DNA from 3 places in the Ectopseudomonas oleovorans genome. Region 1 is predicted to be linked to each of the others. Evidence: predicted binding sites of a transcription regulator. Region 1 holds the regulator's gene; each other region holds the start of a gene.
What was found. The regulator FliA, encoded in region 1, starts transcription of late flagellar genes. The targets are predictions, from matches to a motif close to CTAAAGTTTNNNNNNNNNNNGCCGNTAA.
Positions count from the first base shown of each region.

Region 2: motA (flagellar motor stator protein MotA) is a predicted target of FliA. The motif match lies at 1,359-1,386, and genes of this name have one in related genera.
Region 3: N5J71_RS16015 (methyl-accepting chemotaxis protein) is a predicted target of FliA. The motif match lies at 1,176-1,203, and genes of this name have one in related genera.

Region 1 covers NZ_JAOCLK010000003.1:60,873-63,141, reverse strand. The annotation lists gene fleN (flagellar synthesis regulator FleN) at 1-516, shown strand, start outside; gene fliA (RNA polymerase sigma factor FliA) at 513-1,259, shown strand; gene N5J71_RS02625 (chemotaxis response regulator CheY) at 1,360-1,734, shown strand; gene N5J71_RS02620 (protein phosphatase CheZ) at 1,754-2,269, shown strand, end outside.
Region 2 covers NZ_JAOCLK010000035.1:17,256-19,524, forward strand. The annotation lists gene motB (flagellar motor protein MotB) at 1-449, opposite strand, end outside; gene motA (flagellar motor stator protein MotA) at 453-1,304, opposite strand; gene N5J71_RS16585 (HDOD domain-containing protein) at 1,424-2,269, shown strand, end outside.
Region 3 covers NZ_JAOCLK010000032.1:42,266-44,534, reverse strand. The annotation lists gene N5J71_RS16020 (Na+/H+ antiporter family protein) at 1-1,050, opposite strand, end outside; gene N5J71_RS16015 (methyl-accepting chemotaxis protein) at 1,235-2,269, shown strand, end outside.

The DNA of each region.
Region 1 (2,269 bases):
CTGATCCAGGCCTTCAGCGACATCAGCGAGAACCTCGACGTGCTGGTGATCGACACCGCCGCCGGCATCGGTGATGCCGTGGTCAGCTTCGTCCGTGCCGCGCAGGAAATTCTCGTGGTGGTCTGCGATGAGCCCACCTCGATCACCGACGCCTATGCGTTGATCAAGCTGCTCAACCGTGACCACGGCATCAGTCGCTTCCGCGTTCTGGCCAACATGGCGCACAGCCCGCAGGAAGGGCGCAATCTGTTTGCTAAGCTGACCAAGGTGACGGATCGCTTCCTCGATGTCGCCCTGCAGTATGTTGGCGCCGTGCCCTACGATGAGTGTGTGCGCAAGGCCGTGCAGAAGCAGCGCGCCGTCTATGAAGCCTTCCCTCGATCCAAGTGCGCTCTGGCGTTCAAGGCGATCGCTCAGAAGGTCGACACCTGGCCGTTGCCGGCCAATCCCCGTGGCCATCTGGAGTTTTTCGTCGAGCGTCTGGTGCAACAACCGACTGCAGACTCGGCCATATGACAGCAGCTTCTGGACTTCGCATGTACAACAAGGCTCAGGCGCAGGACTCCCAGCACCAGTTGATCGAGCGCTATGCACCGCTGGTCAAGCGCATTGCCTTCCACCTGCTGGCTCGTCTGCCGGCCAGCGTGCAGGTTGATGATCTTATCCAGGCCGGCATGATCGGCCTGCTCGAAGCCTCGCGCAAATACGATTCCAGCAAGGGTGCCAGTTTCGAGACCTTCGCCGGTATCCGTATTCGCGGCTCCATGCTCGACGAGGTGCGCAAGGGTGATTGGGCGCCGCGTTCGGTGCACCGCAACAGCCGTATGGTCAGCGATGCGATTCGTGTCGTTGAGGCAAGAACCGGGCGGGACGCTAAAGATCACGAGGTTGCGGCCGAACTCCAATTGAGTCTGGAAGATTACTACGGCATTCTTGGCGACACTTTGGGCAGCCGCCTGTTTAGTTTCGACGACCTGTTGCAGGACGGCGAGCATGGCGGGTTGCACGAAGACGCCGGACACACTCACCTCGAACCTTCGCGGAACCTCGAAGACGAACGCTTCCAGGCGGCCTTGGCCGATGCCATCGCCGGTTTGCCGGAGCGCGAACGTCTGGTGCTGGCGCTGTATTACGATGAAGAACTGAACTTGAAGGAAATCGGTGAAGTGCTGGGGGTTAGCGAGTCACGCGTGAGCCAGTTGCACAGCCAGTGCGCGGCGCGTTTGCGCTCGCGGCTGAGTGAATGGCGCGCTGGCTGAACGCGGCGTACTCGCAGGCGCAAAACGGTTTCACGATTAAAGGGCGTAGTTGCAAGCGCAATACGTTTGGGACTGTACGGAGGTCGACTTGGACAAGAACATGAAAATCCTCATCGTTGACGATTTCTCGACGATGCGACGGATCATCAAGAACCTCTTGCGGGACTTGGGTTTCACTAACACCGCGGAAGCCGATGACGGCACCTCGGCGCTGCCGATGCTGCAAAGCGGCAGTTTCGACTTTCTGGTGACCGACTGGAACATGCCCGGCATGACCGGCATCGACCTGCTGCGTGCGGTACGTGCCGACGATCGCCTCAAGCACCTGCCGGTGCTGATGGTGACTGCCGAAGCCAAGCGCGATCAGATCATCGAGGCGGCCCAGGCCGGTGTGAATGGCTACGTGGTCAAGCCCTTCACCGCTCAGGTGTTGAAGGAAAAGATCGAGAAGATCTTCGAGCGGGTCAACGGCTGATGTCAGCCGCGAGGGTGCTATGGAACATGATGACTCCACGCTGGGTGACCTCGAGTCGACCCTGAAAAGCAATGCCCGCGATCTGGTCGATAGCCTTGAGCAAGGTAATTTCGGCGCTGCGGTGCAACTGATCAACGAGCTGAACAAGGTCCGCGATCGCGGGCTGTATCACGAGGTCGGCAAACTGACCCGTGAACTGCACAACGCCATTGTCAATTTTCAGCTCGATCCGCGTATGCCGCATGCCCAGGAACTGTCGCAGATCGCCGACGCTACCGAACGCCTGAACTACGTCGTGACCATGACCGAAAAGGCTGCCAACCGGACCATGGATCTGGTGGAGCAGAGCGCGCCGCTGGTCAACGACCTGAGCGATGAAGCGCAAAGCCTGAGCGTCGAGTGGGGTCGTTTCATGCGCCGCGAAATCGGTGCCGATGGCTTTCGTGAGCTGGCCAAGCGTGTCGAGCTGTTCCTCGCCCGTAGCGAGCGAGATGGCGCCAAGCTCTCCGGTCATCTCAACGACATTCTGTTGGCG
Region 2 (2,269 bases), on a different contig from region 1:
TCGAACAGTATCTGGTCCTTGAAACGCTGCAGCTCGGGATTCTCTTCGACCTTGTTCTGCAGCTCCTGCAACAGCAGCTCCAGACGTTCCTGCTCCATCTTTTCAGCCAGGGTTTCGATCTGATCGGTGCTGACGCCGGACTCATCCGGTTGACTCTCCGGCGTCTCGGAGATGTCCGGATTGAGAGTGCGCTCGGGCGCTGGCGTAGGCGTGCCGCCCAGGTCGATAACGTATGGACTGGCACTCTCGGTGAAACCGATCGGGTCCTGGAAATAGCCGGAAATGGCTTTCTTCTGTTCCGGAGTGGCCGATGTCATCAGCCACATGACCAGGAAGAACGCCATCATGGCGGTTGCGAAGTCGGCAAAAGCGATCTTCCAGGCACCGCCATGGTGTCCGCCAGCGGTCTTTTTGACCCGCTTGACGATGATAGGTTGGTTATTTTCCATGGCTTAGCTGCCGCGCATGGCCTGTTCGAGCTCGCTGAAGCTCGGACGATGCGCCGGATACAACACCTTGCGCCCGAACTCTACAGCCAGGGTCGGCGGCATGCCGGACGCCGATGCAACCAGGGTCGCCTTGATCGCTTCGTAGAGATTCAGCTCTTCCTTGGCATCATGCTCAAGGGCGTTCGACAGCGGGCCGAAGAAGCCATAGGAGGCGAGGATGCCGAGGAAGGTGCCGACCAGCGCGGTGGCGACCTTCTCGCCGATCTGCGCGTTGTCCGCCTCGGCGAGGATCGACATGGTGATCACGATGCCCAGCACGGCCGCGACGATACCCATGGCCGGCATGCCGTCGGCGACCTTGGCCACGGCGTGCGCCGGGTGCTCCACTTCCTCCTTGAGACTGGCCAGCTCCATGTCGAACAGGCCTTCGAGTTCGTGCGGCGCCATGTTGCCGGAAGACATGATGCGCAGGTAATCGCAGATGAATGCAGTCATCCGCGCATCCTTGAGCACACCGGGATACTTGCTGAAGATCGGACTGGCGTTGGGATCTTCGACGTCTGCCTCGATGGCCATCATGCCCTCGCGACGACTCTTGTTGAGAATCTCGTAGAGCAGCTTGAGAACTTCCAGGTAGTAGGTATGGGTAAAGCGCGTACCGAACATGCTCAAGGACTTCTTGAACACGGTCATGAACATGCTGCCCGGGTTGGCCTGCAAAAATGCCCCCAGCGCCGCACCGCCGATGATCAGCACCTCGAAGGGGTGGACCAGGGCCATGAACTGCCCGCCCGAGAGGATAAATCCGCCGAGCACGCAGCCGAAAACAACGATGATGCCAATGATTCTTACCATGGAATAAACGCTTGTAGAGCCTAGTGGACGGGTTATTAAAAACAACCCTTCTAATTATCGGAGCTTATACGCCAGACTATAGCCAGTTATGGTCAAAAGCCAGTTCGACTCGAGCCAATATGCCGACGTCAAAGTCTCTGCCACGCACGCTGGACGCCTGGGTACAACATCTGGGCAAGTTGCCACTGCCTATCGAGCAGCAGCAGCATTTGCGCCTGCGTCGCATCCTGGGAGACAGTCGCCGAACCTGGCGCGAAATTGCCGAGGCGATAGAGTCCAGCCCCTCTTTCGCCCTGCAGGTACTGCGCGAGGCAAACCAATCGAGCAACAGCCTCAGCGATCCAGCCGAGAGCGTCGAAACTGCGCTGTCGCGCCTGGGCCTGAGCCGCTGCGAAGCCCTGCTCAGCCAGGCGCCTGCCCTGCCAGAAAGCGACATCCCTCTAGCATTCAAGCAGATTTTGCTGATCAGTCAGCATGCCAGCCAACAGGCTCGTGGCCTGTTCGGTGCTCGCCTGGCGCGCCTGTGGAATGAACTGCACGGCTGCAGCCTGCTGTTTCTCTCACCCATCTGGCCATTGCTGTGCGCCCATCCGCAGCTGTTCGAGGCCTGGGAGCAACGCGTGCTGCTCAAGGGCGAACGGCCCGCTGCTGTCGAGAAAGAGCTGCTCGGCGTCACCTTGATCCAGCTGTGCGTCAAACTGGCCGAGCGCTGGCGACTGCCAGAATGGATCGCGCGCGGCTACCGCCTGCTCGAGCGTGATCGTCGCCAACTGGTCCGGGCGCTGCACATCGCTCGCGACAACGAGCATCCCCTGCATCAACAGCAGATGCTCGACGCCGACATCCCCCTGCGCCACTGGCTCACCCATCCGAGCAACTGCGTGCTGCTGGCCAACGGTTTGGCAGTATCCGCTCACCACGCCTGGGATACCGCGCACAGCCTGCGCTGGCAACGTCTTACCGGA
Region 3 (2,269 bases), on a different contig from region 1:
AGAGCCAATGCCCATGGTCACCAGCAGCCCGACCAGCAGCATCAGCAACGCGCCAACGGCCTTGTTGTGGCCAATCAGGGCTGCAGAGCTATCGACCAGCGTCTTGACCTCACCGGTGGTCTTCATCACCTCGGCGAAACCTGCAGCGGCGATCATGATGAAGCCGATCATGGCCATCATCTTCATGCCCTCGGTAAACAGACCGTCCGCTTCCTTCCAGCGCACCACGCCGGACACCGAGAAAATCACGAAACCGACCAGCGCACCGATGATCATCGAGTCCAGCCACAGCTGCACGACGAACGCCGCGGCGATGGCCAGCCCTGCCACCAGCAGGCTCAGCGGGTTGTAGTGCATGTCCACGCGTTCGGCCTGCGCGACTTTCTCCAGGTCATAGACGCGCTTACCACGGTAGCTGAACAGCACCGCGACAAGCAGGCCGAAGAGCATGCCCAGGGCCGGAATGAACATCGCCTGGGTGACATTGATACCCGTGACATCAACCCCGGACTTGGCGACATTGGCCAGCAGGATCTCGTTGAGGAAGATGCCGCCAAAACCCACCGGCAGGAACATGTACGGTGTGATCAGGCCGAAGGTCAGCACGCAGGCGATCAAGCGACGGTCGAGCTGCAACTTGCTCAATACATAGAGCAGCGGCGGTACCAGCAACGGAATGAAGGCGATGTGGATCGGCAGCAGGTTCTGCGAGGAGATCGCCACCGCCAGCAGCAGCCCGATCAGCAGCCACTTCAGCGCACCACCGGCGCCTTCCTGCTGCTTGCCGACCAGCGCCAGCGCCTTGTCCGCCAGGGCGTGGGCCAGGCCCGCCTTGGCGATGGCCACGGCGAAAGCCCCCAGCAGCGCGTATGAAAGGGCAACGGTCGCCCCACCACCGAGCCCCTGGTTGAACGCCTTCAGCGTGCCCTCGACGCCCAGCCCACCAAGCAGCCCACCGGCCAGCGCACCAATGATCAGCGCCACGACCACGTGTACGCGACAGAGACTGAGGACCAGCATGATGCCGACCGCAGCGATTACAGCGTTCATAAAGCACTCCACCTGCACGGCGCAAAAAGCCGCGTACTTTGCCGTAAGCGAGCCACACCTGTCAAAACGCATGCTCGTTCATTATTTAAATCGAAACGTGCATAATTTCGACCACACACGTATCGATCAAGAATACGGGCCGCACACCGATAACCCTCTAAGTCCATGTAGAAAGGAACGCACCATGCTGTTCAGCCGTCTTTCGATCCAATGGAAGATCACCCTGCTCGCCGGCCTGTGCCTGCTCGCCATCGTCACCTTGCTGGTGGGTGCCTCGCAGTATCAGTCCAACCGCAGCGCCAGCCTGGTGCGCGACGCAAGCTCTGCCATGCTGGAAGAGAGCGCGACACTGCGCCTCAAGGCGCGCAGTGAATTACAGGCGATTCGCATCCAGCGTTACTTCATGGACGCCTACCAGTACGGCAAGGGGTTTTCCCGGCAGATTCTGTTTCTGCGCGAGCAGGCTGAGAAGCGCTTTCTCGATGCCTTCGACCTGCGTGAGGACCTGACCCGCCAGGTGCGCAGCAGCCTGGAAGCCAACCCCACCCTGCTCGGCCTGTACCTGGTGTTCGAACCCAACGCTCTGGACGGCAAGGACGAGCTGTTCGCCGACCAGCCCGACCTGGGCAGCAATGACGCAGGGCGCTTCGCGCTGTACTGGGCACAACCCACGATCGGCAAGCTGGAAGCCGAGGCCATGACCGAAGAATTGCTCGGCGACACCACGCCGGGTGACAACGGCGTGGCCTACAACGCCTGGTACACCTGCCCGCGCGAGACCCGTCAGCCCTGCGTACTGGAGCCTTATTACGACGAGGTCGGCGGGCAGAAGACGCTGATGACCAGCATCGCCTTCCCGCTGGAACTAGACGGCAAGATCATCGGCGTGATGGGCGTCGATATCAGCCTGGCCAGCCTGCAACAGATCAGCCAGGAGGCCAATCGCGAGCTGTATGACGGCCAGGGCCATATCAGCATCTTCAGCCCCAGCGCCCTGCTGGCGGGCCACAGCCGCGACGGCAGCCTGCTGAGCCAGCCGGTCGAACGCGCCTTTCCCGAAAACGCCAGCGAACTGCGCGGCCTGATCCAGAGCGGCAGCGATGCCGAGCTGCATCACGGTGACATGCTCCGCGAGATCAGCCCGTTCAAACCCATCCCCGAGTCAAAGCCCTGGTCAGTGCTGCTCGAAGTACCTCAGAACGTACTGCTAGAGCGCGCC